Regions from separate parts of the Enterobacter cloacae complex sp. HYC042_NIDB genome, predicted to be linked through region 1. Evidence: predicted binding sites of a transcription regulator. Region 1 holds the regulator's gene; each other region holds the start of a gene.

Region 1 (10,757 bases):
GCAGCTTGGCCTGCTGAGCCTCTTCAAGCGTCGACGCCTCTTTCCAGTAGGCGCAGGAGTATTGCATGAAGGGGTCCAGCATGCGGCTGAACAGATCGTTGCCGAGATCGTAATGCTCTTTGCCGACGATCCAGGCACGCTTTTTACTTTGCAGGTTAAAGAGACGGGCAGAGGCGACACGCAGGGTGTCTTTAAGATTACGGGGGAGCTGTTTTTCCAGACCAGCACGCAGCACGCTGGCGAAAAAAGTATCCAGCCGTTCGCATTCCCACCAGCCGTCCATATAGCTTTCCCCCAGGCCTAGCGACCCCTCGCGCAACACGCGTTTAAAAAAATCGGGATGTTTAACCTGAGGATCCGATGGGGATGATCCGTTGATAGTGATGCCTGCCCGACCTAACAGTTCACTGACGATCCGGGACCAGTTATCGTCCGGAACGCTGACTTCTTCTATACACGATGAACTCATAGCTTCTCCATCACCCTACTGTGATCAGAACCTTAAAACAGCGTAGACGCTTTTTTGGTTTGTGAGAAATCTCACGGTAAATACCGCGAGGCTAGTATCCGACGTAGAACAGAGGAAGGGAGATAACCCTTGCCGAAATGCCTTCCATGGTAAAACGGGAGCACTCCGGCTCCCGTTAACACATAATATTTATCGTATTTAATCGAACCAAATTTAGTATAGGCCTCAAAATTTGGTGATTCAATAGAAAATTCTTAGCAACCTAATCACTGAAAATTAACATAGTTTCTGGCGCGATTAGGCATGCGAGGTTTCTACCTGCGTGCTCTCATCCTGAGCGGAAGCCTGCATGCGATAGCCTATGACGGCCAGCGCAACGGTAGCCAGCATCACGCTGGTTGTCGTCAGCAGCGGCGTGGCGATCAGCGCGGAGACCACCAGGCTTGCCAGGAAGCACAGCCCCAGCTGCAGGGTGTTCTGCAGCGCAGCCGCGCGGCCTGTCGCCTGCGGGAACGGACGCAGCGCCTGCGCCACAACGATAGGGTAGATCGCCCCGTTCGCTATGGCCATCACGCAGAATGGAATCAATATTTCGGCCAGACCCGCGCCCGGAATAAACCCTACGGCCCAGGTGCCGATGACGCTCAGCGCATAGAGCACCAGCAGCCACGGCAACATCTGCTGGCCTTCCCATTTTTGCAGCGCCGCGCGACAGCCGTACCCGCCCACCAGGAACGCGATGGTCTGCGGAACGTAGCTCAGGCCAATGGCCGCCGGGCTATAGCCCATATCGTGCAGAATAAACGGCGAGCCGGTCAGCCACGCGAAGAAGCTCGCCGAGCAGGCGGCATAGATCAGAACGTTGCCGCGATACGCTTTCGCGCTCAGCAGGGAGGTGAAGGTAATCGGCTTCGCGTCTGCGTGCGCCTCTTTTTTATGCGCGGGCTTGAGGGCGAACGCCGGCAGCATCAGCACCAGCGTGATGGCAAACAGTGTGGCAAAGATGGCCTGCCAGTCAAAGTGCGCGAGGATCCAGCTTCCCAGCAGCGGGGCGAGGGCCGGTGAGAGCCCTACCAGCGGCATGATGGTGGCGAAAATACGGTTAGTGCGGTTCGCCGGATAGTAATCGGTGACCAGCGCCTGCCAGGTCACGGCCGCGGCACAGACGCCGACCGCCTGAACAAACCGCAGCACCAGCAGCCAGGTGGCATCGCGCACCCATAGCATCCCCAGGCAGCCCACGGCAAAAATGGCCAGCCCCAGCAGCAGCACCGGTTTACGCCCAAAGCGATCCGAAAGCGGTCCCCAGAGCAGCTGCGCGAAGGCAAAACCGGCCAGGAACAGGCTCAGGCTGGCGCTGATGGCGGCAGCAGGGGTTTGCAAATCTTCCTGCATGGCGGCAAACGCCGGCAGGTACATATCGGTGGCCAAAAAGCCCAGCACGCTTAAGCCGCCGAGCCAGACTAAAAAACCTTTCCTGGGTTGCACTGTTTTATTCTCCTGAGGAGGCAGGTATATGTTGGCGCTGAGTGTAGGGAGTGCAAAGCCGCTTGTGAAACGCTAATATTTGGCGGGTGCATTCAAATTTTTTGCAGGCAGAAAATGTGGTCCGATTATTCTCTTGAAGTGGTCGATGCTGTCGCGCGTAACGGCAGCTTTAGCGGAGCGGCGCAGGAGTTGCACCGCGTCCCTTCGGCCATCAGCTATACGGTGCGACAGCTTGAGGAGTGGTTGGCGGTACCGCTGTTTGAACGGCGGCATCGTGATGTTGAATTAACGCCCGCAGGGGCGTGGTTTTTGAAGGAAGGGCGTTCTGTTATCAAAAAAATGCAGATCACCCGCGAGCAGTGTCAGCAGATCGCGAACGGCTGGCGGGGCCACCTTTCCATTGCGGTGGATAACATCGTTAAGCCCGAGCGCACCCGGCAGATGATTGTCGATTTTTATCGGCATTTCTCAGACGTAGAACTGCGGGTCTCGCAGGAGGTGTTTAACGGCGTCTGGGATGCGCTGGCGGACGGCAGGGTAGAGATGGCGATTGGCGCGACCCAGGCGATCCCGGTCGGGGGACGTTACGCCTTTCGCGATATGGGGATGCTGAGCTGGAAATGCGTGGTGGCAAGCGATCATCCGCTGGCGGCGACGGAAGGGCCGCTGAGCGACGATACGCTGCGCAGCTGGCCGTCGCTGGTGCTGGAAGATACCTCCCGCTCGCTGCCGAAGCGAATTACCTGGCTGCTGGACAACCAGCGGCGGGTTGTCGCCCCTGACTGGGGATCGTCGGCGACGTGCCTCAGCGCCGGGCTCTGCGTAGGCATGGTGCCCGCCCATTTTGCACGTCCGCGAATCGACACCGGTGAGTGGGTTGAGCTAACGCTGGAGAATCCGTTCCCGGATGCGGCCTGCTGCCTCACCTGGCAACAAAATGATGTCTCGCCGGCGATGGCCTGGCTGCTGGACTATCTGGGGGACAGCGAAACGCTTAACCGGGAGTGGCTGCGGGAGCCAGACTGACTGGCTCCGCAATGAAATTAACGACGGTAGTCGCGGAACGGGCCATCCGCAACGGAACGGCGTTCGATGAGGCGAGGGTGAACTTCAATGGACTGTGACTCTTCACGCTTGTTGACGATCCTGTCCAGCAGCATATTGAAGGCCGTTTCACCCAGTGAATCTTTCGGCTGGTGAATGGTGGTTAACGCTGGCGTGAAGAAGCGCGCGTTGCGCACGTTGTCATACCCGATCACGGAGATGTCCTGCGGTACGCGCAGACCCAGCTCGTCGGCCGCACAGAGGGCGCCCATCGCCATGATATCGCCCCCGCAGAAAACGGCGGTTGGACGGTGAGGCTGGGAGACGATCTGCTGCATCGCGCGGTAGCCTGATTCCGGCTCAAAGTCGCCCTGCACGATCCAGTTTTCCGGCACGGTGATTAGCGCTTCTTCCATCGCTTTCATAAAACCGGCCAGGCGGCCCGCGCCGGTGTTGCGTTCCAGCGGACCCGGGATCACGCCAATCTCGCGGTGGCCGCGTTCGATCAGATAACGGCCCGCCATGTAACCGCCTTCAAAGGCGTTATCGATAACGGAGTCGGTGAAGTCGGCGCGCGCTTCGCCCCAGTCCATCACCACCATAGGGATATGGCGATACTCTTCCAGCATCGACAGCACGGATTCCGGGTACTCTGAACACATTACCAGCAGGCCGTCCACGCGCTTTTGCGCCATCATCGACAGGTAGGCGCGCTGTTTTTCAATGCTGTTCCAGGCGTTGCCGAGAATCAGGGTATAGCCTTTCTGGAAGCAGTTTTTTTCTACCGCTTCAATGATCTCGGCAAAATAGGCCGCTTCGCTGCTGGTCGCCAGCAGACCAATAGACTTGGTGTGATTAACCTTGAGGCTGCGCGCAACCGCGCTCGGCGAGTAGTGCAGCTCTTTGATCGCTGCCCAGACGGCGTTGCGCGTCTCTTCCGCCACAAAACGGGTTTTGTTAATTACATGTGATACGGTTGTAGTGGAAACGTTTGCGCGTTTTGCTACGTCTTTAATTGTTGCCATTAAATGTCACTCCAGACCATATCCTAAACTCCTGAAAAACTTGAAGGTAAACGTTTGCCTTCTCTCACCCTTATCACGCAATTTTGAATTGCGGCACGCCGGGAAAACGACACGGGACGTCAGGAGGGGGTCAATGGCCGGTACGCTAATAAATTTAGCGTGGAATTTTGGCCTATCTTGATGAAAAGGGGAAGAGGTAAAGTGTTTATCAGCTTAAATCCAGGAAGATTTTTGACGTAAACTGTGCAAAAATGAGCAAGCTCACTTTTCGTGGGGGGATTAAAAGGAGAAAAATTGATGAGTTCCGATCTGAAGTTTTCGCTGTTCACCACCGTTATTGTGCTGGCGCTGATTGTGGCGGCTGGCCTGACGGCTGCGCTGCATTGATTTACGCGGGGGGAGAGCCTTCTCCCTCCCGAACGCTCCGATTGTTACTTCTCTGGCAAAAATCTTTTGCCATTTTGTTAACTTCTCATTTTTTGTGATTGATGTCATGCTTTCCGCTTCTTTGTTCTGTGTCACCACATGACACGGCATCCGGAGTTGACGCATGAAAATCAATTTTCCCCTGCTGGCCCTGGCGATTGGCGCTTTTGGGATTGGCACCACTGAATTCTCCCCGATGGGGTTACTGCCCGTTATCGCCCGGGGCGTGGACGTCTCGATCCCGGCCGCCGGGATGTTAATCAGCGCCTACGCTATCGGCGTGATGGTGGGAGCGCCGCTGATGACGCTTCTGCTTTCGCACCGTGCGCGTCGCAATGCGCTGATTTTCCTGATGGCGATTTTCACCCTGGGCAACGTGCTTTCGGCCATTTCGCCGGATTACACCACTCTGATGCTGTCGCGCATTCTGACCAGCCTCAACCACGGTGCCTTCTTTGGTCTGGGCTCAGTCGTGGCCGCAAGCGTGGTGCCAAAACACAAGCAGGCCAGCGCCGTGGCGACCATGTTTATGGGGCTGACCATCGCTAACATCGGCGGTGTTCCTGCGGCAACCTGGCTGGGCGAGGTCATTGGCTGGCGGATGTCCTTCCTGGCGACGGCCGGACTGGGCGTGGTCGCGATGGTGGCGTTATTCTTCTCCCTGCCAAAAGGCAGTGCGGGTGAACGCCCTGATGTACGCAGAGAGCTGTCGGTGCTGATGCGCCCGCAGGTACTCTCCGCGCTGCTGACCACCGTGCTGGGGGCAGGAGCGATGTTTACCCTCTACACCTATATTTCGCCGGTCTTACACGACATTACCCACGCAACGCCACTCTTTGTTACCGCGATGCTGGTGCTGATTGGCGTCGGCTTCTCGATTGGCAACTATCTCGGCGGGAAATTTGCTGACCGTTCCGTGAACGGCACGCTGAAGGGCTTTTTAACCCTGCTGATTGTCATTATGGTCGCGATCCCGTGGCTGGCGCAGAATGAATTCGGCGCGGCGATTGCGATGGTTGTCTGGGGCGCTGCCACCTTTGCCGTGGTGCCGCCGCTGCAGATGCGCGTGATGCGTGTCGCCCATGAGGCGCCGGGTCTCTCGTCTTCCGTGAATATCGGGGCATTCAATCTCGGCAATGCGCTGGGCGCCGCCGCCGGAGGCGCCGTGATTTCAGGCGGTCTGGGGTACAGTTTTGTGCCGGTGATGGGGGCGATTATTGCCGCGCTCGGCCTGCTGCTGGTGATGATGTCCGGCCGTAAACAGCCTGAAGCGGTTTGCACGGCTGAATAAGCAAAAACGCAGAAGGGTTACCCCTTCTGCGTGTCTCTTACGCGGCGAAGTTCTTCGCGACAAAGTCCCAGTTAACCAGAGCCCAGAAGTGCTCCAGGTAGTTCGGGCGCGCATTACGGTAATCAATGTAGTAAGCATGTTCCCACACGTCCACGGTCATCAGCGGCGTAGCGCTGGTGGTCAGCGGGGTGCCCGCGTTAGACGTGGACACGATAGCCAGTTTGCCATCCGCCTCTTTTACCAGCCACGTCCAGCCAGAACCGAAGTTCTTGATGGCGGCATCGGTAAACTTCGCTTTAAACTCTGCAAAGCTGCCAAAGGCGGCGTTGATGGCGGCTGCCAGTTCACCGGCAGGTTCGCCACCGGCATTCGGCGCCAGGCAGTGCCAGTAGAAAGTGTGGTTCCACACCTGAGCCGCGTTGTTAAAAACGCCACCCTCTGAGCTGCGAACGATCTCTTCCAGCGTTTTGCCTTCAAAATCGGTGCCCTTGATGAGGTTGTTCAGGTTAGTGACGTACGTCTGATGATGCTTGCCGTAGTGGTATTCCAGGGTTTCCGCTGAAATGTGCGGTGCCAGGGCGTCTTTTGCATACGGTAGTGCAGGTAATTCGAACGACATTGCTTCTCTCCTTATTGTATTTTGTGTTGCCAATAACCCTACAGACAACAAGGACAGGATAGCAAATTGAAAGGGTATGCAAAAGAGGAACTTACCCTGCCGCAGATGCGGCAGGGCAGGGATTAACGAATGGTTTTTGGCGTCATGACGCGACGCGCGCCGACGTAGTGACGTACCCAGTAATCTTCGCTGAGCGAGGTGATCTGAATGTCCTGACCGCTGCGCGGAGACTGGATGAATTTCCCGTTGCCGACGTAGACGCCCACGTGGTCAGCCGTACCGCGACCCTGCGTGCGGAAGAAGACCAGGTCGCCGTTTTCCAGCTCACCCCGGTTAACCGGTGACGCATCGCGCAGGTGATACATCTCATTGGCGGTACGTGGAATACGGAATTTAACCAGATCTTTATAGGCGTAATAGACGAGGCCGCTGCAGTCGAAACCGGTACGCGGCGAACTGCCGCCCCAACGATAAGGTTTGCCAATCTGCCCCATCAGTTTATTCATCGCGGTTTTTTGCGCTTTTTGCACACGCACTTTATGCACATCCGCCAGCTTTGTTACCTTCGTGCATTTTGCTTTATGGCCTTTACGGGTAATGCATTTTTCTGTAACGAGGTTAGCGGCGGTCTGCGAAGCTTTATTTTTGGCGGTGCGGGTAGTGCGGGAAGATTTTGTTTTCGTCTTGCTGGAAGCGGTTTGTTTAGTCTGAGCGGTGGTTTTTTTCTTGTCGTTCTTGTTGCTGGTTTTTTTCTTACGTTCTGTGGCTTTCACCAGATGGCTTTTTTGTACAGCAGATTGCCGCGCCTGCTGAGAGGCGTTTGCCGCTGGCGTTAACGTGAGTGATGTAAACAGTAAAGCACAGAGCGTGATCGAGATTTTAGTTATCCGCGCCACTGGGCAGTCCCCTGATATATGCAGGTCATCAATAATACCCGCGTGTGATTTACAAAGCCCGTCGATTCTAATCCATAAAAACCCGAGAAGTTAATAGCATTTTTCAATCTAAAAACGTGTTTCGTTAGCAAGTGCAAAAAAATTCATCATTCTGACGCACAATTGTTCGCTCCCTAAGCAAAACCCTGACGGGCGAAGGGGTAAACACCATTTGCAATGCAACTTTTGTGGAGTCGGGGTAAAATATATAAACGTGACTAAAATGTTATTTTCCGATGCCAGCCTGACCCGCTACAATGTCAGACTATTGCCGTAACAGAAGTTAAAGGAAGCAAGACATGAGCACCACTATTGAAAAAATCCAGCGCCAGATCGCTGAAAACCCGATTCTGCTGTATATGAAAGGTTCTCCGAAGCTGCCAAGCTGCGGCTTCTCCGCGCAAGCGGTTCAGGCGCTGTCAGCCTGTGGTGAGCGTTTTGCTTACGTTGATATCCTGCAGAACCCGGACATCCGCGCTGAGCTGCCAAAATACGCTAACTGGCCGACCTTCCCGCAGCTGTGGGTAGACGGCGAGCTGGTGGGCGGCTGCGATATCCTGATTGAGATGTATCAGCGCGGCGAACTGCAGCAGCTGATCAAAGAGACGGCGGCGAAGTACAAAACGGAAGAGCCGGACGCAGAATAATTTTCTGCGTTAATAAAAAAGCGACCTGAAGAGGTCGCTTTTTTTTATTCTTCACTGTCGCCCATCGGCAGCGGCCAGCCGCCCAGACGCTTCCAGCGGTTGACGATCTCACAGAACAGCTCTGCGGTGCGCTCCGTATCGTATAAGGCGGAGTGCGCCTGGGTACCGTCAAACGGTATACCCGCCGTAATGCAGGCTTTGGATAAAACCGTTTGTCCCAGCGCCAGGCCGCTTAGCGCGGCGGTGTCGAAGGTCACGAACGGGTGGAAAGGGTTGCGTTTGAGCGACGCGCGTTCGGCTGCGGCCATGGTAAAGCTGTGATCGAAGGTGGCGTTATGGGCTACCATGATGGCGCGGCTGCAGTTGCTCTCTTTCATGCCTTTACGCACCATTTTAAAAATGGCGTGCAGCGCATCATATTCACTGACTGCACCACGCAGCGGGTTATGCGGATCGATACCGTTAAACGCCAGCGCCTCCGGCTGTAAGTTTGCCCCTTCGAAAGGTTCAATGTGGAAATGCAGCGTGGTGTCCGGTGTAAGCCAGCCCTGTTCATCCATCTTCAGCGTGATGGCGGCAATTTCGAGCAGCGCATCGGTTTTAGCGTTAAATCCGGCTGTTTCTACATCAATGACAACGGGATAAAAACCACGAAAACGGTCGCACAGACCGCTAAATTGAGCGTTATCGGACATCAGGGTCTCTTACAAGGGGAAAAAGCAGTGCGCATTATGGCAAATTTTGCAGGGTGATGCAGTAAAACTACGGGCGCATGTTGCGCCCTGAAGGATCAGTTGCCCAGACCGCGACCCGCGTCTTTGGCTTCAATCAGCTCGATCTTGTAACCGTCCGGATCTTCTACAAAGGCAATAACGGTGGTGCCGCCTTTTACCGGGCCGGCTTCGCGCGTGACGTTACCGCCGTTGCTGCGAATGCGTTCACACGCCTCGGCCGCGTTGTCCACTTCCAGCGCGATATGGCCGTAGGCGGTGCCCAGCTCATAGCTGTCCACGCCCCAGTTGTAGGTCAGTTCAATGACCGCTTCATCCGTTTCCGGGCCGTAGCCCACGAACGCCAGCGAGTATTTGTATTCCGGGTTTTCGCTGGTGCGCAGCAGCTTCATGCCCAGGACGTTAGTGTAGAAATCGATAGAACGTTGCAGATCGCCAACGCGCAGCATGGTGTGAAGTAGGCGCATAATTTCCTCATTAACCAATGGAATAGACTATTTTTTTGAACAGAAACGATGTTTTAGTATAGCGGCGAAGTGTCGCCGCTATCAATGAACAATGGCGAGATTACAGTGAAGGGTAGTCGGTGTAGCCTTCCGCGCCGCCGCCGTAGAAGCTCTCAGGACGCTGCGGGTTCAGGGCCGCTTTCTGCTGCAGTCGAGCAACCAGATCCGGGTTGGCAATATAGTCGCGGCCAAACGCCACGGCGTCGATCAGCCCTTTATTAATCAGATCTTCGGCTTTCTCAGGGGTATAAGCACCCGCTCCGATGATCACCCCGTGGAAGCGCTCGCGCACTTTCTGACGGAAGGCTTCCGTATAAGGCTTACCGCCGGCCCAGTCCGGCTCGGACATGTGCAGATAGGCAATGCCGCGCTTCGCCAGCTCTTCAATCAGATACAGCGCGTCCGCTTCTTCATTCGGACCGTTGTCGACGTTCTGGAACGTACCGATTGGGGAGACGCGGATACCGATACGGTCCGGGCTCCACTCCTGACAAACGGCGTCAACCACTTCCAGCACCAGGCGGGCGCGGTTTTCGACGCTGCCGCCGTACTGGTCGGTGCGATGGTTAGACGACGGTGACAGGAACTGGTGCAGCAGGTAACCGTGCGCGGAGTGCAGCTCAACCAGGTCAAAACCGGCTTCGCGGGCGTTAGCAACGGCCTGGCGGAAGTCGTTCACGATACCCGGGATCTCATCCAGCTCCAGCGCGCGTGGCGTAGAGGTGTCGACGCGGATCGCGTTGCCGTTTTCATCGCGCAGGGAGGTGCGGGTGTTCGCGTTCAGGGCAGACGCTGAAACCGGCGCCTGACCGCCAGGCTGAATGCTGCTGTGGGAGATACGACCGGTATGCCACAGCTGGACCGCAATGCGACCGTCTTCAGCGTGAACGCCCGCGGTGATTTTCTGCCATGCGGCGATCTGCTCCGGGCTGTGCAGCCCCGGCGCACCCGCATATCCCTTGGCCTGAGCAGAAATCTGCGTGGCTTCAGTGATGATCAGGCCAGAGCTGGCGCGCTGACGATAGTATTCACCCATCAGTGGGGTTGGGATATCACCCGGCTCAATGCTGCGCAGACGGGTAAGCGGAGCCATAAACACGCGGTTTGGCGCGGTGACGGCACCCACTTTTAAGGGGGTAAATAATTTTTCAGCTGACATAACGACTCCTGAGTAGACCAGTCGACTAGTAATAACGTAAATAAAAACGCCTGCTAAGCGCCAGGCGCAGTAATCGTACTTATCACATGTGCCAGCGCGCTTTCGAGCGGCACGGCACTGCGAGAAATTTTAGCCTGCAGGTTGGCGCCTAACCAGAGGGAGTAGAGCACCTGAGCCTGCGTTAAGGGATCCCCGGGGAAGGCGAGCGTATTTTCTTCGCGCCCCTTCGCCAGCGCCTGCGCCAGCAGGGCGATAACGCCGCTGGCGCCTTTATCCATTGCAGTGCGCATATCTTCTGAGAGATCGCACACTTCGGCAGAGAGTTTAACCGTCAGGCATCCGCTGATAATGCCCTGCTGACAGAACTGGTTCAGCGTTTCCTGGTAGTAGTTCAGAACACGATCCCGATAGTTACCT
Region 2 (10,757 bases), 1.1 Mb from region 1:
GGAGATGATCTTCAATAAAGGACGCCATAAAGTAATAGCTGTGGTCATACCCGGGCTGAATGCGCAGCGTCAGCGGCCAGTCCTTCTGGCGCGCCGCTTCAGCCAGAACCGCAGGCTGTAACTGTCCGGCGAGGAACTGATCCGCATCACCCTGGTCGATAAGCATCGGAATCGCATCTTCCGTCCGGCTTGCCAGCATCAGCGCGCAGCTGTCCCATTCCTGCCATTTCTCTTCATCTTTACCCAGATAGTTTGTGAAAGCTTTTTGTCCCCACGGCACCTGCGTTGGGTTCACAATCGGCGCGAACGCAGAGACGCTGGTGTATTTCCCCGGGTTTTTCAGCGCCATGATTAACGCCCCGTGCCCGCCCATGGAATGCCCGCTGATGGCGCAGCGGTCGCTCACCGTAAATTCGGCCTTAATCAGCGCAGGCAGCTCGTCGCGAATGTAGTCATACATGCGGTAATGGCTCGCCCACGGCTGCTCGGTGGCGTTGAGATAAAATCCGGCACCTTTGCCCAGGTCGTACCCGGCATCGTCCGCCACATCATCGCCGCGCGGGCTGGTGTCGGGCATCACCAGCGCAATGCCCAGCTCGGCCGCAATACGCTGCGCGCCCGCTTTGGTAGTGAAGTTTTCGTCATTACACGTCAGGCCTGAAAGCCAGAACAGAACCGGCGGGTTTTCCGTCGGGGGCAGGAAAATGCTGAACGTCATGGCGCAGTTCAGCGTGGTGGAGTCGTGCCGCCAGCGCTGCTGTCGACCTTCAAAACAACGGTGCTCTTCGAGCAGTTCCATGCAGGGCTCCTTAATGAGAATAGCTATTCATTAGAGCCATAATACAGCGTTTTCATTTACCTGTGAGCAACTTTCACTTTCGCGGAGCGGCGAGATGCTGCATCATAAATTTACTTTTCTTTAACAATTGGAGCTGTCATGGCGCTGCGTATTGCGCTTAGTGGGTTTGTCGTTCTGGTGGTGGCGATGGGGATAGGGCGCTTCGCCTTTACGCCTCAGGTGCCGCTGATGATTGCCGCCGGGCAACTCACGCTCACCAGCGCAGGTCTGGTGGCGGCGATGAATTATCTGGGCTATCTGGTGGGCGCGTGGGATGCCATGCGGGCGCACCGCTTTGTTGAAACGCGACTCTGGCTTGGCATCACCGGTGCGGTTGCGCTGACTCTGCTCTCCGCCGCCGCGGATAACGCCGTTGTGCACGGTCTGCTGCGCTTTGTGATTGGCTGCATGAGCGGCTGGTCAATGGTGCTGATTGCCGCCTGGAGCAACGAGCGGCTGGGGCAGCTGGGTAAACCGGGGCTCAGTGCCGCCGTGTTTGCCGGTCCTGGCGCGGGCATCGCCCTGAGCGGCCTGCTCGCGGTCTATATTCAGGCTAAATCCCTTTCGGCCGGTGCGGCATGGCAAATCTACGGCGTGCTGGCGCTGGTATTGGTCGCGCTGGTGGCGCGCTATTTGCCGCGTTCCGGACAGCTTCATCGACCCGGCAGCGCGCCAGAGCCGCTGGTGCTGACGACGGATCTCAAGCGCCTGGTCTGGAGCTACAGCCTGGCGGGATTTGGCTATATCCTTCCGGCGACCTTTCTTTCGCAAATGGCGGCGGTGCGTTTTCCCGGCAGCCTGTTTGCCCAGTTTGTCTGGCCGATTTTTGGTGCCGCGGCCGTGGTGGGGATTGCGCTCAGCATTCTTTTGCGCCACACCTCAACGGCTAACCGCAGGCTGGCGATAGTGCTGTGGTTACAGGGGGCGGGCGTGCTGGCGGCCTGGCTGCTGCCGGGCATTGGCGGTTTGCTGACGGGCGGGCTGCTGGTGGGCGGCGGGTTCCTTTGCGCGGTGCAGCTCTCTCTTTTATACGGCCGCGAGCTGGCGCCACACCACACGCGCTATATGGCGGGGCTGCTCACCACCGGGTATGCCATCGGGCAATTGGTGGGGCCGGTGACCTCGGCGTTATCAACCTGGCTAACCCACCGGCTGGAGCCTGCGCTGGGGCTGGCTGGCGTTGCGCTGTTTGTCGCGGGTGCCCTGGTCTGGAATCGCCACGCTGAAAGGCAACAGCAATTGCAATAATTATCGTCGTGAATACTGGATTATGTGCGTCGCCTCACGCACAATGAGCGCATACTTTTGCCACAACGAGGGCGAAAGACGCCACACCTGCAGGAGAACAAAATGTCATCACTCAGTAAAGAAGCTGCCCTGGTCCACGAAGCCCTGCTCGCGCGCGGTCTTGAAACGCCACTGCGTCCGCCCGTTCAGGATATGGACAATGAAACCCGTAAAAGTCTGATTTCCGGGCATATGACCGAGATCATGCAACTGCTGAATCTCGATCTGAGCGATGACAGCCTGATGGAGACGCCCAAGCGTATCGCGAAAATGTACGTTGACGAAATTTTCTCCGGACTGGATTACGCCAACTTCCCGAAAATTACCGTCATCGAAAACAAGATGAAGGTGGATGAGATGGTGACGGTACGAGATATCACCCTGACCAGCACCTGCGAGCACCATTTCGTGACCATCGACGGTAAAGCGACCGTGGCGTATATCCCGAAAGACACGGTGATTGGCCTGTCGAAGATCAACCGTATTGTGCAGTTCTTCGCACAGCGCCCTCAGGTGCAGGAGCGTCTGACGCAGCAGATCCTGATCGCGCTGCAAACGCTGCTGGGTACCAATAACGTGGCGGTCTCTATTGATGCGGTGCACTACTGCGTGAAAGCGCGCGGCGTGCGTGATGCGACCAGTGCGACCACCACCACCTCGCTGGGCGGCCTGTTTAAATCGAGCCAGAACACCCGCCAGGAGTTCCTGCGCGCCGTGCGTCACCACAACTAATCAAACAGGGCAGGGACCATGGAGCGAAACGTCACGCTCGATTTTGTTCGCGGCGTCGCCATTCTGGGTATCCTGCTGCTGAATATCAGCGCCTTCGGTCTGCCGAAGGCCGCTTACCTCAATCCCGCCTGGTACGGCGACATCACCCGCAGTGATGCCTGGACGTGGGCGATCCTCGACCTGTTTGCTCAGGTTAAATTCCTCACGCTATTTGCACTGCTGTTTGGCGCGGGCCTGCAGCTTCTGCTCAAACGCGGCACGCGCTGGATCCAGTCGCGCTTAACGCTGCTGGCAATTCTCGGCTTTATCCACGGCCTGTTCTTCTGGGACGGTGATATTCTTCTCGCTTATGGGTTAGTCGGGCTAATCTGCTGGCGGCTGATTCGCGACGCGCACAGCGTGAAAAGCCTGTTTAACACCGGCGTGATGCTCTATCTCATGGGGCTCGGCGTCCTGCTTTTGCTGGGGCTGATCTCCGGTGACGCGACAAACCGTTCCTGGATCCCGGACGCCGCTAACCTCCAGTACGAGCAGTACTGGAAGCTGAAGGGCGGTACGGAAGCGATAAGCAACCGTGCGGATATGCTGGGCGACAATCTGCTTGCCCTGGGGGCGCAATACGGCTGGCAGCTGGCGGGCATGATGCTGATGGGCGCGTCACTGATGCGCACCGGCTGGCTGAAAGGGGAATTCAGCCTGCGTCACTACCGCCGCACCGGCGCGGGGCTGGTCCTGCTGGGCGTGCTGATTAACCTTCCGGCGGTGATGGCGCAGTGGCACCTTCACTGGGATTACCGCTGGTGCGCGTTCCTGCTGCAGGCGCCGCGTGAATTGAGCTCGCCGTTCCAGACCATCGGCTATGCGGCGCTGATCTATGGTTTCTGGCCGCAGCTTTCTCGCCTGTGGATCGTCAGCGCCGTAGCCTGCGTTGGGCGGATGGCGTTAAGCAATTACCTCCTGCAGACGCTGATCTGCACCACGCTTTTCTATCGCTTTGGCCTGTTTATGAAATTCGACCGCCTCGGACTACTGGCGTTTGTTATTCCGGTCTGGATAGTAAACCTGGCGTTTTCTGTCATCTGGCTGCGTTATTTCCGCCAGGGACCGCTGGAGTGGGTGTGGCGTCAGTTAACCGCACATGCTTCGGGGGTATCATTGAGTAATACATCCAGATAACGATCTGGATCACAATCATTAACAAAACGGATGTAAGCGTTTTCATGAGTGTGAGCTTCTTCACGTAGTCCCCTTTCTCTCGCTGCCAAAATAGCCACCTTGCTAAACACAGGGGGTGTCTGTGAGTTGCTGCAATTCTTTGAAGGATGGTGAATATGATCACCATTCGTGACGTCGCCCGTCTGGCGGGCGTTTCTGTGGCTACCGTCTCCCGCGTGCTGAACAACAGCGCGCTGGTCAGCCCTGAAACCCGTGAAACCGTAATGAAAGCCGTGACTCAACTCGGGTACCGGCCAAATGCCAACGCGCAGGCGCTGGCAACACAGGTCAGCGATACCATCGGCGTGGTGGTAATGGATGTCTCGGACGCCTTTTTCGGTGCGCTGGTGAAAGCGGTCGATGTGGTCGCCCAGCAGCATCAGAAATACGTGCTGATTGGCAACAGCTATCACGAGGCGGAAAAGGAGCGTTATGCCATTGAAGTGCTGATCCGCCAGCGCTGCAACGCCCTGATTGTTCACTCAAAAGCCTTAAGCGATGAAGAGCTGGTCGGGTTTATGGAGCAGATCCCGGGCATGGTGTTAATCAACCGCATCGTCCCGGGCTATGCCCACCGCTGTGTCGGGCTGGATAACGTCAGCGGCGCCATGATGGCCACCAAAATGCTCATCAATAACGGCCATCAGCGGATCGGCTATCTGGCCTCCAGCCATCACATTGAAGATGACGAGCTGCGGCGTGAGGGGTGGCAAAACGCCCTGAAAGAGCACGGTATTACGCCATCAGAAAGCTGGATTGGCACCGGCACGCCGGATATGCAGGGCGGTGAGGCGGCAATGGTGGAACTGCTGGGCCGCAATCTGCAGCTTTCTGCCGTGTTTGCCTATAACGACAGCATGGCGGCAGGTGCGCTGACTGCGCTGAAGGATAACGGCATTGCGGTGCCACAGCATTTGTCATTGATTGGTTTCGATGATATTCCGATTGCCCGTTACACCGACCCGCAGCTGACTACGGTGCGCTATCCCATTGCTTCTATGGCAAAACTGGCGACCGAGCTGGCGCTACAGGGAGCGGCAGGGCTGCTGGATCCGGGGGCAACTCACTGCTTCATGCCGACGCTGGTGCGTCGTCATTCCGTCGCCGCCCGGCAAATTGTGGTTCCGATCACTAACTGATTACACCAGGTGATGTAACCGTTTTCAATCTGTGAGTAAATTCACAGTATCTTAACAAGGCGCTGACTATGATGTCAGCGTTTTAGGGGCTGAAACGCTATGTAACGGTGATTATTCGCTTTCACTATAGCCAATGTGCCGCAAACAACGAATAAAACGCATTTCTGGAGCGTTACCGACCACGGAAGATAGAAATTTTATAAGTGAACGTCGGCTGTCAGTAACGTTTTATTAACACCTGCCTGCCGATCGTTATTCACAAGAACTACCCTGCATAAAAAAACCGGAGATACCATGAATAAGAAGGTGTTGACCCTGTCTGCTGTAATGGCAAGCATGCTTTTTGGTGCAGCAGCGCACGCTGCGGATACCCGTATTGGTGTGACCATCTATAAATACGACGACAACTTCATGTCTGTTGTGCGTAAAGCAATTGAGAAAGATGCGAAAGCAGCGCCAGACGTACAGCTGCTGATGAATGACTCCCAGAACGACCAGTCCAAACAGAACGATCAGATCGACGTTCTGCTGGCTAAAGGCGTTAAGGCCCTGGCGATCAACCTGGTTGACCCGGCTGCAGCAGGCACGGTTATTGAGAAAGCGCGCGGCCAGAACGTGCCAATCGTCTTCTTCAACAAAGAACCTTCCCGTAAAGCGCTGGACAGCTATGACAAAGCGTATTACGTCGGTACTGACTCTAAAGAGTCCGGCATTATTCAGGGCGATCTGATCGCGAAGCACTGGGCGGCGAACCCGAACTGGGACCTGAACAAAGACGGTCAGATCCAGTTCGTGCTGCTGAAAGGCGAGCCTGGCCACCCGGATGCTGAAGCGCGTACCACCTATGTTATCAAAGAGCTGAACGACAAGGGCCTGAAAACCCAGCAGCTGGCGTTAGATACCGCGATGTGGGACACCGCTCAGGCGAAAGATAAGATGGACGCGTGGCTGTCTGGCCCGAACGCGAACAAAATCGAAGTGGTCATTGCCAACAACGATGCGATGGCAATGGGCGCGGTTGAAGCGCTGAAAGCTCACAATAAATCGTCCATCCCGGTATTTGGCGTGGATGCCCTGCCGGAAGCGCTGGCGCTGGTTAAATCTGGCGCGATGGCCGGTACCGTTCTGAACGATGCCAACAACCAGGCGAAAGCGACCTTCGATCTGGCGAAAAACCTCGCCGACGGAAAAGGCGCGGCGGATGGCACCAACTGGAAAATTGACAACAAAATCGTTCGCGTGCCTTACGTGGGCGTAGACCAGTCCAACCTGGCTGAGTTTATCGGTAAATAAGATCTTTGTTTTGTCTTCACTGGGCGCAATTCGTTGCGCCCTTTTATAACGCGATATGCGAGGCCAACAAGGTATAATTATGGTCAGCACAACTACTCAGTCGTCCGGTGAATACTTGTTGGAAATGACAGGCGTCAACAAGTCCTTCCCCGGTGTTAAGGCACTCGATAATGTTAATTTAAAAGTCCGTCCTCACTCTATTCATGCATTAATGGGGGAGAACGGTGCGGGTAAATCAACGTTATTAAAATGTCTTTTTGGGATCTATCAAAAAGATTCTGGCAGCATTCTTTTTCAGGGGAAAGAGATCGATTTCCATTCAGCGAAAGAAGCGCTGGAAAACGGTATCTCGATGGTTCACCAGGAATTAAACCTGGTACTGCAACGCTCGGTAATGGATAACATGTGGTTGGGACGTTACCCAACTAAAGGTGTGTTTGTCGATCAGGATAAAATGTATCGCGACACCAAAGCGATTTTCGATGAGCTGGATATTGATATCGATCCTCGCGCCCGCGTGGGGACATTATCCGTTTCCCAGATGCAGATGATCGAAATTGCCAAAGCGTTCTCCTATGATGCGAAAATCGTCATCATGGATGAACCTACCTCGTCATTAACGGAAAAAGAGGTTAATCACCTTTTTACCATTATTCGTAAGCTGAAAGAACGCGGCTGCGGCATTGTGTACATCTCGCACAAAATGGAAGAGATCTTCCAGCTGTGCGATGAAATTACCATCCTGCGCGACGGCCAGTGGATTGCCACGCAGCCGCTTGAAGGGCTGGACATGGACAAGATCATCGCCATGATGGTCGGCCGTTCCCTGAACCAGCGCTTCCCGGACAAAGAGAACAAGCCAGGTGAAGTAATCCTGGAAGTGCGCAATCTGACCTCGCTGCGCCAGCCGTCCATCCGCGATGTTTCTTTCGACCTTCACAAAGGCGAAATTCTTGGCATTGCTGGCCTGGTAGGGGCAAAGCGTACCGACATCGTGGAAACCCTGTTTGGCATCCGCGAGAAGGCCGACGGCACCATCACGCTGCACGGGAAGAAAATTAACAACCATAATGCCAACGAAGCCATTAATAACGGTTTTGCGCTGGTGACGGAAGAACGTCGTTCGACCGGTATTTATGCTTATCTGGATATTAACTTTAACTCGTTAATCTCTAATATTCGCAATTACAAAAACAAAGTCGGGCTGCTGGATAACTCCCGCATGAAGAGCGATACCCAGTGGGTAATTGACTCCATGCGCGTGAAAACGCCAGGCCACCGTACCCAAATTGGTTCGCTTTCCGGTGGTAACCAGCAAAAAGTTATTATTGGCCGTTGGTTATTAACCCAGCCAGAAATTCTGATGCTGGATGAACCGACCCGCGGTATTGACGTCGGCGCGAAGTTTGAAATTTATCAGCTGATTGCCGAGCTGGCGAAAAAGAATAAAGGGATCATTATTATTTCTTCCGAAATGCCGGAACTGTTAGGGATCACGGACCGTATTCTGGTTATGAGCAATGGTCTCGTTGCCGGTATTGTTGACACCAAAACGACAACGCAAAACGAAATTTTGCGTCTTGCGTCTTTGCACCTTTAAGATCAGGGGCTCCTCATGAGTGCGTTAAATAAAAAAAGTTTTCTCACTTACCTGAAAGAAGGCGGTATTTACGTTGTTCTTTTAGTCCTGCTGGCCATTATTATTTTCCAGGACCCTACGTTCTTAAGCCTGCTGAACCTGAGTAATATTCTGACCCAGTCCTCCGTGCGTATCATCATTGCGCTTGGCGTGGCGGGCCTTATCGTCACCCAGGGGACGGACCTTTCTGCCGGTCGTCAGGTCGGCCTGGCGGCGGTTATTGCGGCAACCCTGCTGCAGTCGATGGAAAACGCCAACAAGGTATTCCCGGAGATGGCGACTATGCCGATTTTCGTGGTGATCCTGATTGTCTGCGCCATCGGGGCGGTGATTGGCCTGATCAACGGTATTATCATTGCTTACCTGAACGTGACGCCATTTATCACTACGCTGGGTACGATGATCATCGTTTACGGTATCAACTCCCTGTACTACGACTTTGTGGGCGCGTCGCCGATTTCGGGCTTTGACAGCGGCTTCTCCACCTTCACGCAGGGGTTTATCGCGCTGGGCAGCTTCCGCCTGTCGTACATTACCTTCTATGCGCTGATTGCGGTGGCGTTCGTCTGGATCCTGTGGAACAAAACGCGCTTCGGTAAAAACATCTTCGCTATCGGTGGTAACCCGGAAGCGGCGAAAGTGTCCGGGGTAAACGTTGCCCTGAACCTGCTGATGATTTACGCGCTGTCCGGTGTGTTCTACGCCTTCGGCGGGATGCTGGAAGCAGGCCGTATCGGCTCCGCAACGAACAACCTTGGCTTCATGTACGAGCTGGATGCGATTGCGGCCTGCGTGGTCGGCGGCGTCTCCTTCAGCGGCGGGGTGGGTACCGTGCTCGGCGTGGTCACCGGTGTGATCATCTTTACCGTCATCAACTACGGGTTGACCTACATCGGCGTGAACCCGTACTGGCAGTACATCATCAAGGGCGCCATCATTATCTTCGCGGTGGCGCTGGATTCACTGAAGTACGCCCGTAAGAAGTAATCGTCACTCGCGATACCCGGCCCGCTCACCGAGCGGGCTTTTTTATGGCCTATGCCAGATGGGACTCTTCTTGCGTCACAATGCGCTCAAACCACTCGAGTTCAGAAAGCTTGCAGGCGACCCACTGTTCGGAAAAGGCGTCGCCCAGGCTGTCGGTGAGATACTGACAGCGGGCGAAGGCCTCAATTGCCTCCTGCTGGAACAGCGGGAGTTCCGGTTGGTCCTGCTGTGGTTCCGGGAGTTCCCCCTCGTCGATATGTTCCAGTCCGTACAGCATGCCGGTCAGGATTGTGGCCGCCACCAGATACGGATTCGCATCGGCTCCGGCCAGTCGGTACTCGATACGACGGTTGCTCTCTTCCGAGCAGGGAATGCGCAGGGCAGCGGAGCGGGTGTTATAGCCCCATGAGTTAAAGACGGGTTCCGTCAGGTTTTTTCGCAGGCGACGAAACGCGTTGACCCCCGGCGCAAGAATGGCGACGGAGGCGGGCATCAGCGCCAGCTGGCCCGCGATGCACAAGCGCATCATGCTGCTCAGTGCGTTCACCGGCGAGGCAAAAACGTTCTCGCCACGGCTGTTGTTCAGGCTGAAATGGATGTGCAAACCGCTGCCGGAGAGCTGGCTGAAGGGCTTAGCCATAAAGTTAGCCTGAAGACCGTGCTTTTCAGCGACATAGCGGGTCAGGCGGCGCAGGGCCAGCACGTTATCACAGACCTCTACGACGCGCTGGCTGTGCTTCAGGTTTAATTCGTACTGTCCGGACTCGGCTTCCGCTACCACCCCTGACAGCGGAATGCGCTGAAGGTGCGCCAGCTGTTCCAGCTCGTCAAAAAGCGCCGCGTGCGCCGACGAGGTGTCCATGTGAAAACAGCCCTGATTTTGCGGATCGCGCTCGCCCTGTCCCGTCAGGTAAAACTCGATTTCCGGGGCAATGACCGGGAAAAGGCCGTGCTGGTGGAAGCGGGCCACGACGTTCTGCAGTATCGCGCGTGGCTCAAGAGGGCAGGGGTTACCGTCGCTGTCCTTCATCGTCAACAGGATCTGCGCGGTATGCTCCGGATCCTGCGGACAGGGACGCAGAGAACCGGCGACCGGGACGCACAGCCGGTCGGGTTCATCATAAAGCGGGGCGGCGATTTTTCCCTTCTGATCCATGGAGTAGACGGAAAGCGGAAAATAACAGCCTTTTTCCAGACTCAGCATGCTCTCCACCGTGAGGCGCTTGCCGCGCATCGTGCCGTTGATATCGTTCAGGTAAACGTCAACGTGTTTCGTCTGCGGGTAGCGTTCCAGATAGTCGGCCACTTCCACGGCAATATTGTGCTGCAGGGCGTCAATTTTTTCATCCAGCCAGAGACCAGAATTAAGTGCACCGGGGAGTGATAAACCGGGGAAATTAAAATACGGGCGAAGACTTTTGAGGAAAAACGCATTCATTATCGAGTTCATAGTCATTCTTCAATGAAGCCGTAGCGGCAGTGAACTCAGGTTAAAAGAGCTGGCGTAAAGGGGGGATAAAAAGCGTCAGTGCCGGCGTAAAGAAAGTATAAAGGCAGGCCTACTTTTTCTCTTTTTTCTGCATATCCAGCAGCTGCTCCGGCGTCACCGCCGGGTAACCCTGCGCGT
Region 3 (10,757 bases), 1.3 Mb from region 1:
TTCACCAGACGCGGGTTAATACCGGCTTCACCCAGCACAATCGCCGTACCGTGGGTCGCGTCCAGCTCGAAGCCTTGTTTCAGCAGCTTGGCGGCCAGGTCAACCACGCGCTCTTTATCGCCTTCACGAACGGAGAGCAGCGCACGGCCCGATTTTCTCATGGTAGAGCTGCTGCCCAGCTGCGCCTTGGCAAACGCTTCTGCGAAGGTGCGGCCCACGCCCATTACTTCCCCGGTTGAGCGCATTTCTGGCCCTAACAGCGGGTCAACGCCCGGGAATTTGTTGAACGGCAGCACCACCTCTTTCACCGAGTAATACGGCGGGATGATCTCTTTTGTCACGCCCTGCTGCGCCAGCGTCTGGCCAGCCATCACGCGCGCCGCCACTTTCGCCAGCGGAATACCGGTCGCTTTAGAGACGAACGGTACGGTACGCGCCGCACGCGGGTTGACTTCAATCAGATAAACTTCGTTGTCTTTCACCGCGAACTGAACGTTCATCAGGCCACGAACCTGCAGCTCAAAGGCCAGCTTCTGCACCTGCTGGCGCATCACGTCCTGAATTTCCTGGCTCAGCGTGTAGGCCGGCAGAGAACAGGCGGAGTCACCGGAGTGCACGCCCGCCTGCTCGATGTGCTCCATGATGCCGCCAATCAGCACCATTTCGCCGTCGCAGATGGCGTCAACGTCCACCTCAACCGCGTCGTCGAGGAAGCGGTCAAGCAGTACGGGCGCATCGTTGGAAACGCTCACCGCCGTCTGGAAGTAGCGACGCAGGTCGGCTTCGTCGTAGACGATTTCCATCGCGCGGCCGCCCAGGACGTAGGAAGGGCGCACCACCAGCGGGTAGCCAATCTCCTTCGCCTTCTCAACGGCCATTTCAATGGCGGTCACGGTGGCGTTCGCCGGCTGCTTCAGCTTGAGACGGTCAACCGCCTGCTGGAAACGCTCACGGTCTTCCGCGCGGTCAATCGCGTCCGGGCTGGTACCGATAACCGGTACGCCTGCCGCTTCCAGCGCGCGCGCCAGCTTCAGCGGGGTCTGACCGCCGTACTGCACGATAACGCCTTTTGGCTTCTCGATGCGCACGATTTCCAGCACGTCTTCCAGGGTAACCGGCTCGAAGTAGAGGCGATCGGAGGTGTCGTAGTCGGTAGAAACGGTTTCCGGGTTACAGTTGACCATGATGGTCTCGTAACCGTCTTCGCGCAGCGCCAGCGAGGCGTGCACGCAGCAGTAGTCGAACTCGATGCCCTGGCCGATACGGTTTGGACCGCCGCCCAGCACCATAATCTTGTCGCGGTCGACGGACGGGTTCGCTTCGCACTCGTCTTCATAGGTGGAGTACATGTACGCGGTATCGGTCGAGAACTCTGCTGCACAGGTGTCCACGCGCTTGTAAACCGGGTGCAGGTCATACTGGTCGCGCAGCTTGCGGATTTCCGCTTCGCGCACGCCCGCCAGCTTAGCCAGACGCGCATCGGCGAAGCCTTTACGCTTCAGCATGCGCAGGAAGTCTGCGTCCAGGCCGTTGATGCCCAGCTCCGCCACTTTCTCTTCCAGACGCACCAGCTCTTCAATCTGCACCAGGAACCAGCGGTCGATGTTGGTCAGGTTAAATACGCCGTCGACGGACAGGCCCGCGCGGAAGGCATCGGCGATGTACCAGATACGCTCTGCGCCCGCGTCCTTCAGCTCGCGGCGGATTTTGGTCAGCGCTTCCGGGTCGTCCAGGCTCACTTTCGGGTCAAAGCCGGTGGCGCCCACTTCCAGACCGCGCAGCGCTTTTTGCAGGGATTCCTGCTGCGTGCGGCCAATCGCCATCACTTCACCCACAGATTTCATCTGGGTCGTCAGACGGTCGTTCGCGCCCGCGAATTTCTCGAAGTTAAAGCGAGGAATTTTAGTCACAACGTAGTCGATGGACGGCTCGAAGGACGCAGGCGTGCGGCCACCGGTGATGTCGTTCATCAGCTCGTCGAGGGTGTAACCCACTGCCAGCTTCGCCGCCACTTTCGCAATCGGGAAGCCGGTGGCTTTGGAGGCCAGCGCGGAGGAGCGGGACACGCGCGGGTTCATTTCGATAACAATCAGACGGCCGGTTTTCGGGTTAACGGAGAACTGCACGTTAGAGCCGCCGGTCTCCACGCCGATTTCACGCAGTACCGCCATCGAGGCGTTACGCATGATTTGATACTCTTTGTCGGTCAGCGTCTGGGCTGGCGCAACGGTGATGGAGTCGCCGGTGTGGATACCCATCGCATCGAAGTTTTCGATGGAGCAGACGATGATGCAGTTGTCGTTTTTATCACGCACCACTTCCATCTCGTACTCTTTCCAGCCAATCAGCGATTCATCAATCAGCAGCTCTTTGGTTGGGGAGAGATCCAGACCGCGCTCGCAAATCTCTTCGAACTCTTCGCGGTTGTAGGCGATACCGCCACCGGTGCCGCCCATGGTGAACGATGGACGGATGATGCACGGATAGCCCACTTCTGCCGCAACGGCCAGCGCCTCTTCCATGTTATGCGCAATACCGGAACGCGCGGTGTCGAGGCCGATTTTCTTCATCGCCACGTCAAAGCGGCGACGGTCTTCTGCTTTATCAATCGCGTCGGCGGTCGCACCAATCATGGTGACGCCAAATTCAGCCAGCACGCCCTGACGCTCCAGCTCCAGCGCGCAGTTCAGCGCCGTCTGGCCGCCCATGGTTGGCAGCACCGCGTCCGGGCGCTCTTTTTCAATGATTTTACGTACCACTTCCCAGTGAATCGGCTCGATGTAGGTGGCATCCGCCATTTCCGGGTCGGTCATGATGGTCGCCGGGTTAGAGTTCACCAGGATAACGCGGTAACCCTCTTCGCGCAGCGCTTTACACGCCTGCGCGCCGGAGTAGTCGAATTCGCAGGCCTGGCCGATGACGATCGGGCCAGCGCCAAGGATCAGGATGCTTTTTATGTCTGTACGTTTTGGCATGGTCTTCTCGGCTCCTGATTATTTAGCGGTCTTACGGTATTGCTCGATAAGTTCGATGAAGTGATCGAACAGCGGCGCGGCGTCGTGCGGGCCCGGGCTGGCTTCCGGGTGGCCCTGGAAGCTGAACGCTGGCTTATCGGTACGGTGGATACCCTGCAGGGTGCCATCGAACAGTGATTTGTGCGTCACGCGCAGGTTAGCCGGCATAGAGGCTTCATCGACGGCGAAACCGTGGTTCTGCGCGGTAATCATCACCGTATTGTTATCAATGTCTTTCACCGGGTGGTTACCACCGTGGTGGCCGAACTTCATCTTGACGGTGTTCGCACCGCTCGCCAGCGCCAGCAGCTGATGGCCGAGGCAGATGCCGAATACCGGAATGTCGGTTTCCAGGAAGGACTTGATGGCGTCGATAGCGTAATCGCACGGTGCCGGGTCGCCTGGGCCGTTAGAGAGGAAGATGCCGTCCGGGTTCATCTTAAGCACCTCTTCAGCGGAGGTTTTCGCTGGTACCACCGTCAGGCGGCAGCCGCGGTCAACCAGCATGCGCAGGATGTTGCGCTTGGCACCAAAATCATAGGCCACCACGTGGAACGGCAGTTCGTTCTCTTTTTTCGCTTCCGGCAGGTCGCCTTCCAGCGTCCAGCTCCCCTGCGTCCAGCTGTAGGCTTCGGCGGTAGTCACTTCTTTCGCCAGGTCCATACCGTTCAGGCCCGGGAAGGCTTTCGCTTTTTCCAGCGCCAGGGCCGCATCGAGGTTATCCCCTGCGATGATGCAGCCGTTTTGTGCCCCCTTCTCGCGCAGCAGACGCGTCAGCTTACGGGTATCGATATCGGCAATCGCCACGATGTTATGGCGCTTCAGGTAAGAAGAGAGGTCTTCAGTGTTGCGGAAGTTGCTGGCAATCAGCGGCAGGTCGCGAATGACCAGGCCTTGCGCATGTACCTGAGAGGATTCTTCGTCAGCCGCATTGGTGCCGACATTGCCGATATGAGGATAAGTAAGAGTAACGATTTGGCGAGAATAGGAAGGATCAGTGAGGATTTCTTGATAACCGGTCATTGAAGTATTGAAAACGACTTCCCCAACCGCCGAACCCGTTGCCCCTATGGCCCGACCGATAAACTGGGTTCCGTCTTCCAGAACCAATAGCGCTGACTTAATCAAAACACCCTCCAGAGAATATTCACTCACTTTATTTGCATATTAATTCATGACTATGTCATAGATCAATGCAAATGTGTTGCCAGCGGATTTTTGGCAAACGGCGGCATTCTGGAGATTTGGTGGGTAAAAGTCAACTTAAAACGGATATTTTGTTTATTCTTTTGCAGGACTGGCAGCCTGAATGGGATTTAACGGGCAAAAAGATCAGGTAAATCATCCTGGAAAACGCTTGCGCGGTAGGTTTTATGGAAATTAAGAGACGAGAGCGACAAAAAGTGGACCAAATGGTCAAAATTTACATTCAATTCACATAATAATGGCATAAAACTCAGATTTATGACCATTAAAAATCAAAATCCATATAAAACAAATAAAATAAGAGGGCAATAAATTATTGCCCTATGCAATCAATATATTACGACTGCAATAACCACATCACGATGGGTAATAAAGCTTACAAATTGTTGAGATCCAGCACATCTCGCATATCAAAAAGGCCCTTTTCTTTCGATTTCAGCCACAATGCGGAGCGTACTGCGCCATTGGCGAACGTCATGCGACTTGACGCTTTGTGCGTAATCTCAACACGTTCACCAATATCGGCGAACATCGCCGTGTGTTCGCCGACGATATCGCCTGCCCGGACGGTTGCGAAACCAATGGTGCCCGGCACGCGTTCTCCGGTATGCCCTTCACGGGAATAGACTGCGATGTCTTTTAAATCTTTATCCATTGCATAAGCAATCGCTTCGCCCATCGCCAGCGCCGTGCCTGATGGAGCATCAACTTTATGGCGGTGGTGCGCTTCAATAATCTCAATGTCGGTGTAGTCGCCCATCACCTTCGCCGCTTTTTCCAGCAGCTTCAGCATGACGTTAACGCCTACGCTAAAGTTCGCGGCAAAGACAATCGCAATGTCGGTGGCTGCATCCTGAATGGCCTGTTTACCCGCATCATCGAAGCCGGTGGTGCCAATCACCATCCCTTTACCGTGCTGGCGGCAAAACGCCAGGTGAGTCAGGGTGCCTTCGGGACGGGTAAAGTCGATGAACACGTCAAAGTCATCTTTCACCGCATCAAGGCTGCTCTGAACGGTAACACCTGTCTTGCCCGCGCCGGCCAGTTCACCCGCATCGGATCCCAGCAGGGATGAACCTTCACGCTCCAGCGCCGCGCCGAGTGCCACGCCATCCATTTGTATTGCCGCCTTAATCAGCTGGCGACCCATACGTCCACCCGCGCCCGCAATGGCGACGCGGATCTGTGCATCATGCATAGTTATTCTCTTACGTTAAAATGATGTAAACCGTTTTCAGATTAACCAGCCTTCGTAAAGGCTGCCAACTGAAAACACCAATAATTAGAATTTAACGTGAAACCGACTCAGATATCAGTAAAAGACATGATTTTGTCGTCACGATAAAGTCCGGGGCAAAAAAAAGGCCAGCACAGGAGGTGCTGGCCTTTCATCAGAAAAGAAATTATTCCACTTCGCGGGCGTCGATACGCAGCTCTTTCGGCACTTCGAAGACGATATTCTCTTCGCGTCCTTCCAGCGGAACCGCTTCGCCCCCGCCCAGCTCCTGCAGACGAGCAATTACGTTCTGCACCAGGATATCCGGCGCGGAAGCGCCTGCGGTAACGCCAACGCAGGCCGCATTTTTCACCCACGCTTCCTGGATGTCCGTCGCGTCGTCGATTAAAAACGCCGCTTTCCCCATACGCTGCGCCAGTTCGGCCAGACGGTTGGAGTTAGAGGAGTTTTTAGAGCCGACAACCAGCACCACGTCCGCCTGTTCAGCCAGCGCGCGCACCGCTTCCTGACGGTTAGTGGTGGCGTAGCAGATATCATCCTTACGCGGCCCGACGATTTTCGGGAAGCGCTGGCGCAGGGCGTCAATCACGTCTGAGGTGTCGTCTACGGAGAGCGTGGTCTGGGTCATAAACGACAGACGCGCTTCGTTTTTCACGTTCAGCGTCAGGACATCTTCCGGCGACTCCACCAGGTACATTCCCCCTTCCGGGTTGCTGTACTGGCCCATGGTGCCTTCAACTTCCGGGTGACCGGCGTGGCCAATCAGAATCGACTCTTCACCGCGACGGCTGGCGCGCGCCACTTCCATATGCACTTTTGTCACTAATGGACAGGTGGCATCGAATACGGTCAGATCGCGGCTTTTCGCTTCGTTACGGACCGCCTGAGAGACGCCGTGCGCAGAGAAGATCAGGATCGCACCGTCCGGCACTTCGCTGATCTGCTCGATGAAAATAGCACCGCGCTCGCGCAGGCTGTCGACCACGTAGCGGTTATGCACCACTTCGTGACGCACGTAAATCGGCGCGCCGTAAATCTCCAGCGCGTTTTCAACAATGCTGATAGCGCGGTCTACACCGGCGCAGAAGCCGCGCGGGTTAGCCAACAGGATCTGCATTTCAGGCCTCCAGTGCCGGATCGATCTCCAGCACTTCAACATCAAAATGAACGGTACGCCCGGCAAGCGGATGGTTGAAGTCAACGGTGATAGAGTCGCCGTTAATCTCGCGGATCACGCCAGGCATTTCGCTGCCGTCCATAGCGGTAAAGAGCATAATCGCCCCGATTTCCGGTTCGCCCGCGTCCATAAACTCGCGGCGCGAGAAATACTGAATCAGGTCCGGGCTTGGCACGCCAAACGCGGCATCCGGCTCCAGCGAGAACGCTTTTTTCTCACCCTCTTTCAGGCCCAGGAGCTGCTGCTCAAGACCTTCAGACAGGGAGGTATCGCCGAGACGAAACAGGGCAGGTTTGCCGTTATTGCGGGTGGATTCAGCCGTGGAGCCGTCATCCAGCTTCAGCGTGAAGTGAACGAGAACCGCGCTGTTGCTCTGTACGGATTTAGACATACACATTGCTCTTTAATGTTGTGCCGGGTGGCGCAGCGCATCACCCGGCATTGACAATTACGCCTGCTCTTTCGCTGCGGGTTTAGGCAAGAAGCCTTCCAGCACGATTAACGCCGCACCGATGCAGATGGCGGTGTCGGCCAGGTTAAAGGTCGCGAAGTGCCAGTCGCCGACGTAGAAGTCGATCATATCGACCACAAAGCCGTGCCACAGGCGGTCAAACAGGTTGCCCAGCGCGCCGCCAATGATCAGCGCGTAGGCGATGTTATTCAGCTTTTGCGTGGCCTTCGAGCGGTACATCAGCACAGCCAGTACCACGCAGATACCGAGAGCGATACCCGCGAAGAACCAGCGCTGCCAGCCACCGCTGTCGGCAAGGAAGCTAAACGCCGCGCCGTAGTTGCGCGCATAGTGCAGGTTAAGCGACGGGAACAGCGAAACCGTCTCCCCCAGAGCGAAATTCTGGAGGATCAGGAACTTGCTGCCCAGATCGATAATCAGCACCACCACAACCAGCCACAGCCAGCGCAGTCCTGTTGAACAGAGAGTTTTACTCATCAGGCAAACTTACGTTTTTCGCCGTCACCGGCGACGTTGCTTACACAGCGTCCGCAGATGTCTGCGTGTTCCGCCACCTGGCCGATATCGGTAGTGTAATGCCAGCAGCGCGGGCACTTCTCACCTTCGGCTTTGCTCAGTGCGACTTTCAGGCCTTTGAGCAACTCGCTCTGCTGAGCATCAGCAGAAGCCTCGGCATAATCCGCAACTTTTGCACCGGAGGTCAACAGGACAAATCGCAATTCATCGCCCAGCGCGGTCAGCTTCGCCGCCAGCTCCGGTTCGGCGTACAGGGTCACTGCCGCTTCCAGAGAGCCACCAACTTTCTTATCCGCACGCGCCTGCTCGATAACCTTGTTCACTTCGCCACGCACTTTCAGCAGCTCGTCCCAGAAGGCATCGTTCATTGCTTCGGTGCTGGAGAGATCGAACAGACCTTCATACCACTCGCCGGTGAAGACATACTTCTCACGGTCGCCCGGCAGATAACCCCAGATTTCATCCGCGGTGAAGGACATGATCGGCGCCATCCAGCGCACCAGCGCTTCTGCGATGTGGAACAGCGCGGACTGGCAGCTACGGCGCGCCACGCTGTCCGCTTTCGCGGTGTACTGGCGGTCTTTGATGATGTCGAGATAGAACGAGCCCATCTCGATGGAGCAGAAGCGCATCAGGCGCTGCACCACTTCGTGGAAGTCGTAAGACTCATAGGCTTTCAGGATATCTTCCTGCGCCGCTTTCGCGCAGCCTACCGCCCAGCGGTCCAGCACGACCATCTCTTCCGGTTTCACCATGTCTTTCACTGGATCGAACCCGTTCAGGTTCGCCAGCAGGAAGCGCGCGGTGTTACGGATACGACGATAGCTGTCGGCAGCACGCTTCAGGATCTCGTCAGACACCGCCATTTCGCCAGTGTAGTCGGTTGAGGCTACCCACAGACGCAGGATGTCCGCGCCCAGCTTGTTCATCACGTCCTGCGGCGAAACGGTGTTGCCGATAGATTTAGACATCTTACGGCCCTGACCATCCACGGTGAAGCCGTGGGTCAGTACCTGACGGTAAGGCGCTTTACCTTTCATCGCGGTGGAGATCATCAGGGATGACATGAACCAGCCGCGGTGTTGGTCGGAACCTTCCAGATACATGTCGGCAGCGTGACCGGCAAACTCCGGACGCACGTCAACTACGGAGGCGTGAGTCGACCCGGAGTCGAACCACACGTCCAGGGTGTCTGGCACTTTCTCATAGTTGTCCGCGTCCGCGCCCAGGATGTCGCGGGCGTCGAGATCCCACCACGCCTGAATGCCGTCAACTTCGACGCGCTTCGCCACTTCTTCCATCAGTTCCAGGGTGTTCGGGTGCAGCTCATGCGTCTCTTTATGCACGAACAGCGACATCGGCACGCCCCAGGTACGCTGACGAGAGATACACCAGTCAGGACGGTTAGCCACCATGGATTCGATACGCGCCTGGCCCCAGTCCGGGATCCACTGCACGCCTTTGATCTCTTTCAGAGACTGCTCGCGCAGGCCTTTCTGATCCATGCTGACGAACCACTGCGGGGTCGCACGGAAGATGATCGGCGTCTTGTGGCGCCAGCAGCACGGATAGCTATGCTGCATTTTTTCAACGTGCAGCAGCGCGCCGCTGGTGCGCAGCATCTCAACGATGATGTCGTTGGCTTTGAAGACGTTGATACCATCCAGCGCCGGGTAGGTGCCAGGCAGGTAAGAACCATCCGGGCCTACCGGGTTGGCAATTTCCAGGCCGTATTTCAGGCTGATGTTGTAGTCGTCAGGACCGTGGCCACCGGCGGTATGTACCGCACCGGTACCCGCGTCCAGCGTGACGTGGTCGCCCAGGATCGCCGGAACGTCGAAGTCCAGGAACGGGTGTTTGAAGCGCATCAGCTCCAGCGCGTCGCCTTTTACGGTGCCCAGCACGGTGTAGTCGGTGATATTCGCGCGTTTCAGCACGCTTTCAACCAGATCTTTCGCCAGGATAACCGCGCGGCCATCAATCTGCACCAGCGCATATTCGAACTCGCCGGAGAGAGAGATTGCACGGTTGGCTGGCAGCGTCCACGGGGTAGTAGTCCAGATCACCAGAGAGATCGGGCCGCTAACGCCAGGCAGACCGAATTTACCTTTAATGGCATCCTGATCGACCGCTTCGAAGGCCACGTCGATTGAAGGTGAAGTTTTGTCGTAATATTCCACTTCCGCTTCTGCCAGCGCAGAACGGCAGTCCACGCACCAGTGCACAGGCTTGGCGCCTTTATGCAGGTGGCCGTTACCGATGATTTTGCCCAGCGCACGGATGATGTTGGCTTCGGTTTTGAAGTCCATGGTCAGGTACGGGTGCGACCAGTCGCCCAGCACGCCCAGACGGATAAAGTCAGCACGCTGGCCTTCAACCTGGGTGGCCGCGTATTCGCGGCACTTCGCGCGGAACTCTGCAGCAGTGAACTTCTCACCTGGCTTGCCAAACTCTTGCTCCACTTTCAGCTCGATCGGCAGACCGTGGCAGTCCCAGCCCGGAACGTAAGGCGAGTCAAAACCTGCGAGTCCTTTGGACTTCACGATAATATCTTTCAGAATCTTGTTTACAGAGTGACCAATATGAATGCTGCCATTCGCATATGGAGGGCCATCATGCAGAATGAAGGTTTTTTTGCCTTTTTTGGCTGCACGAATGATGCCGTACAGGTCATCATCGGTCCAACGCGCCAGCATTCCCGGTTCACGCTTGGCGAGATCGCCGCGCATCGGGAACCCTGTTTCCGGCAAATTCAGGGTTGATTTATAGTCACTCATCAGATTCTCGGTTCCGTATTTATCACGTAGGCAGTTAAGCCGGTTCTAAAGCCCAAAAAACTCGCGGGCCGTTAATTCATCTCGCGCGATTTGCGCCTTAAGTTCATCCAGCGAAGCAAATCGCTGCTCGTTGCGTATTTTTTTACGCAGTATTACATCTATATGGCGACCATAAAGGTCCATTACAACGTCCAGCAGGTGCACTTCTAGCTGTTGACGCACACCGGCAACGGTAGGACGCGTGCCAATGTTGGCAACGCCGTAAAACGACTTATCGCCCAGTCCTGCCACTTCCACCGCATAGACCCCTTTAACCGGGGAAACCTGACGACGCAGCGGTATATTCGCCGTCGGGAAA

What was found. The regulator PurR, encoded in region 1, represses purine synthesis genes. The targets are predictions, from matches to a motif close to CANGCAAACGTTTGCNTG.
Region 2: the regulator PurR is predicted to act here: its motif matches at 4,063-4,080, upstream of galS (HTH-type transcriptional regulator GalS).
Region 3: the regulator PurR is predicted to act here: its motif matches at 4,361-4,378, upstream of carA (glutamine-hydrolyzing carbamoyl-phosphate synthase small subunit).

Annotation. Positions count from the first base shown of each region.
Region 1 covers NZ_CP109650.1:2,225,086-2,235,842, forward strand. The annotation lists gene cfa (cyclopropane fatty acyl phospholipid synthase) at 1-469, opposite strand, end outside; gene punC (purine nucleoside transporter PunC) at 767-1,957, opposite strand; gene punR (DNA-binding transcriptional activator PunR) at 2,072-2,983, shown strand; gene purR (HTH-type transcriptional repressor PurR) at 3,001-4,026, opposite strand; gene cydH (cytochrome bd-I oxidase subunit CydH) at 4,324-4,413, shown strand; gene OKF39_RS10710 (MFS transporter) at 4,577-5,743, shown strand; gene sodB (superoxide dismutase [Fe]) at 5,781-6,362, opposite strand; gene OKF39_RS10720 (C40 family peptidase) at 6,485-7,258, opposite strand; gene grxD (monothiol glutaredoxin 4) at 7,597-7,944, shown strand; gene rnt (ribonuclease T) at 7,989-8,639, opposite strand; gene gloA (lactoylglutathione lyase) at 8,735-9,142, opposite strand; gene nemA (alkene reductase) at 9,243-10,340, opposite strand; gene OKF39_RS10745 (TetR/AcrR family transcriptional regulator) at 10,394-10,757, opposite strand, start outside.
Region 2 covers NZ_CP109650.1:3,351,936-3,362,692, reverse strand. The annotation lists gene fghA (S-formylglutathione hydrolase) at 1-799, opposite strand, end outside; gene OKF39_RS16105 (YbfB/YjiJ family MFS transporter) at 938-2,086, shown strand; gene folE (GTP cyclohydrolase I FolE) at 2,189-2,857, shown strand; gene yeiB (DUF418 domain-containing protein YeiB) at 2,876-4,033, shown strand; gene galS (HTH-type transcriptional regulator GalS) at 4,189-5,211, shown strand; gene mglB (galactose/glucose ABC transporter substrate-binding protein MglB) at 5,506-6,504, shown strand; gene mglA (galactose/methyl galactoside ABC transporter ATP-binding protein MglA) at 6,584-8,104, shown strand; gene mglC (galactose/methyl galactoside ABC transporter permease MglC) at 8,120-9,130, shown strand; gene OKF39_RS16070 (glutamine synthetase family protein) at 9,180-10,568, opposite strand; gene sanA (outer membrane permeability protein SanA) at 10,690-10,757, opposite strand, start outside.
Region 3 covers NZ_CP109650.1:897,784-908,540, reverse strand. The annotation lists gene carB (carbamoyl-phosphate synthase large subunit) at 1-2,975, opposite strand, end outside; gene carA (glutamine-hydrolyzing carbamoyl-phosphate synthase small subunit) at 2,994-4,142, opposite strand; gene dapB (4-hydroxy-tetrahydrodipicolinate reductase) at 4,597-5,418, opposite strand; gene ispH (4-hydroxy-3-methylbut-2-enyl diphosphate reductase) at 5,624-6,574, opposite strand; gene fkpB (FKBP-type peptidyl-prolyl cis-trans isomerase) at 6,576-7,025, opposite strand; gene lspA (signal peptidase II) at 7,083-7,583, opposite strand; gene ileS (isoleucine--tRNA ligase) at 7,583-10,399, opposite strand; gene ribF (bifunctional riboflavin kinase/FAD synthetase) at 10,445-10,757, opposite strand, start outside.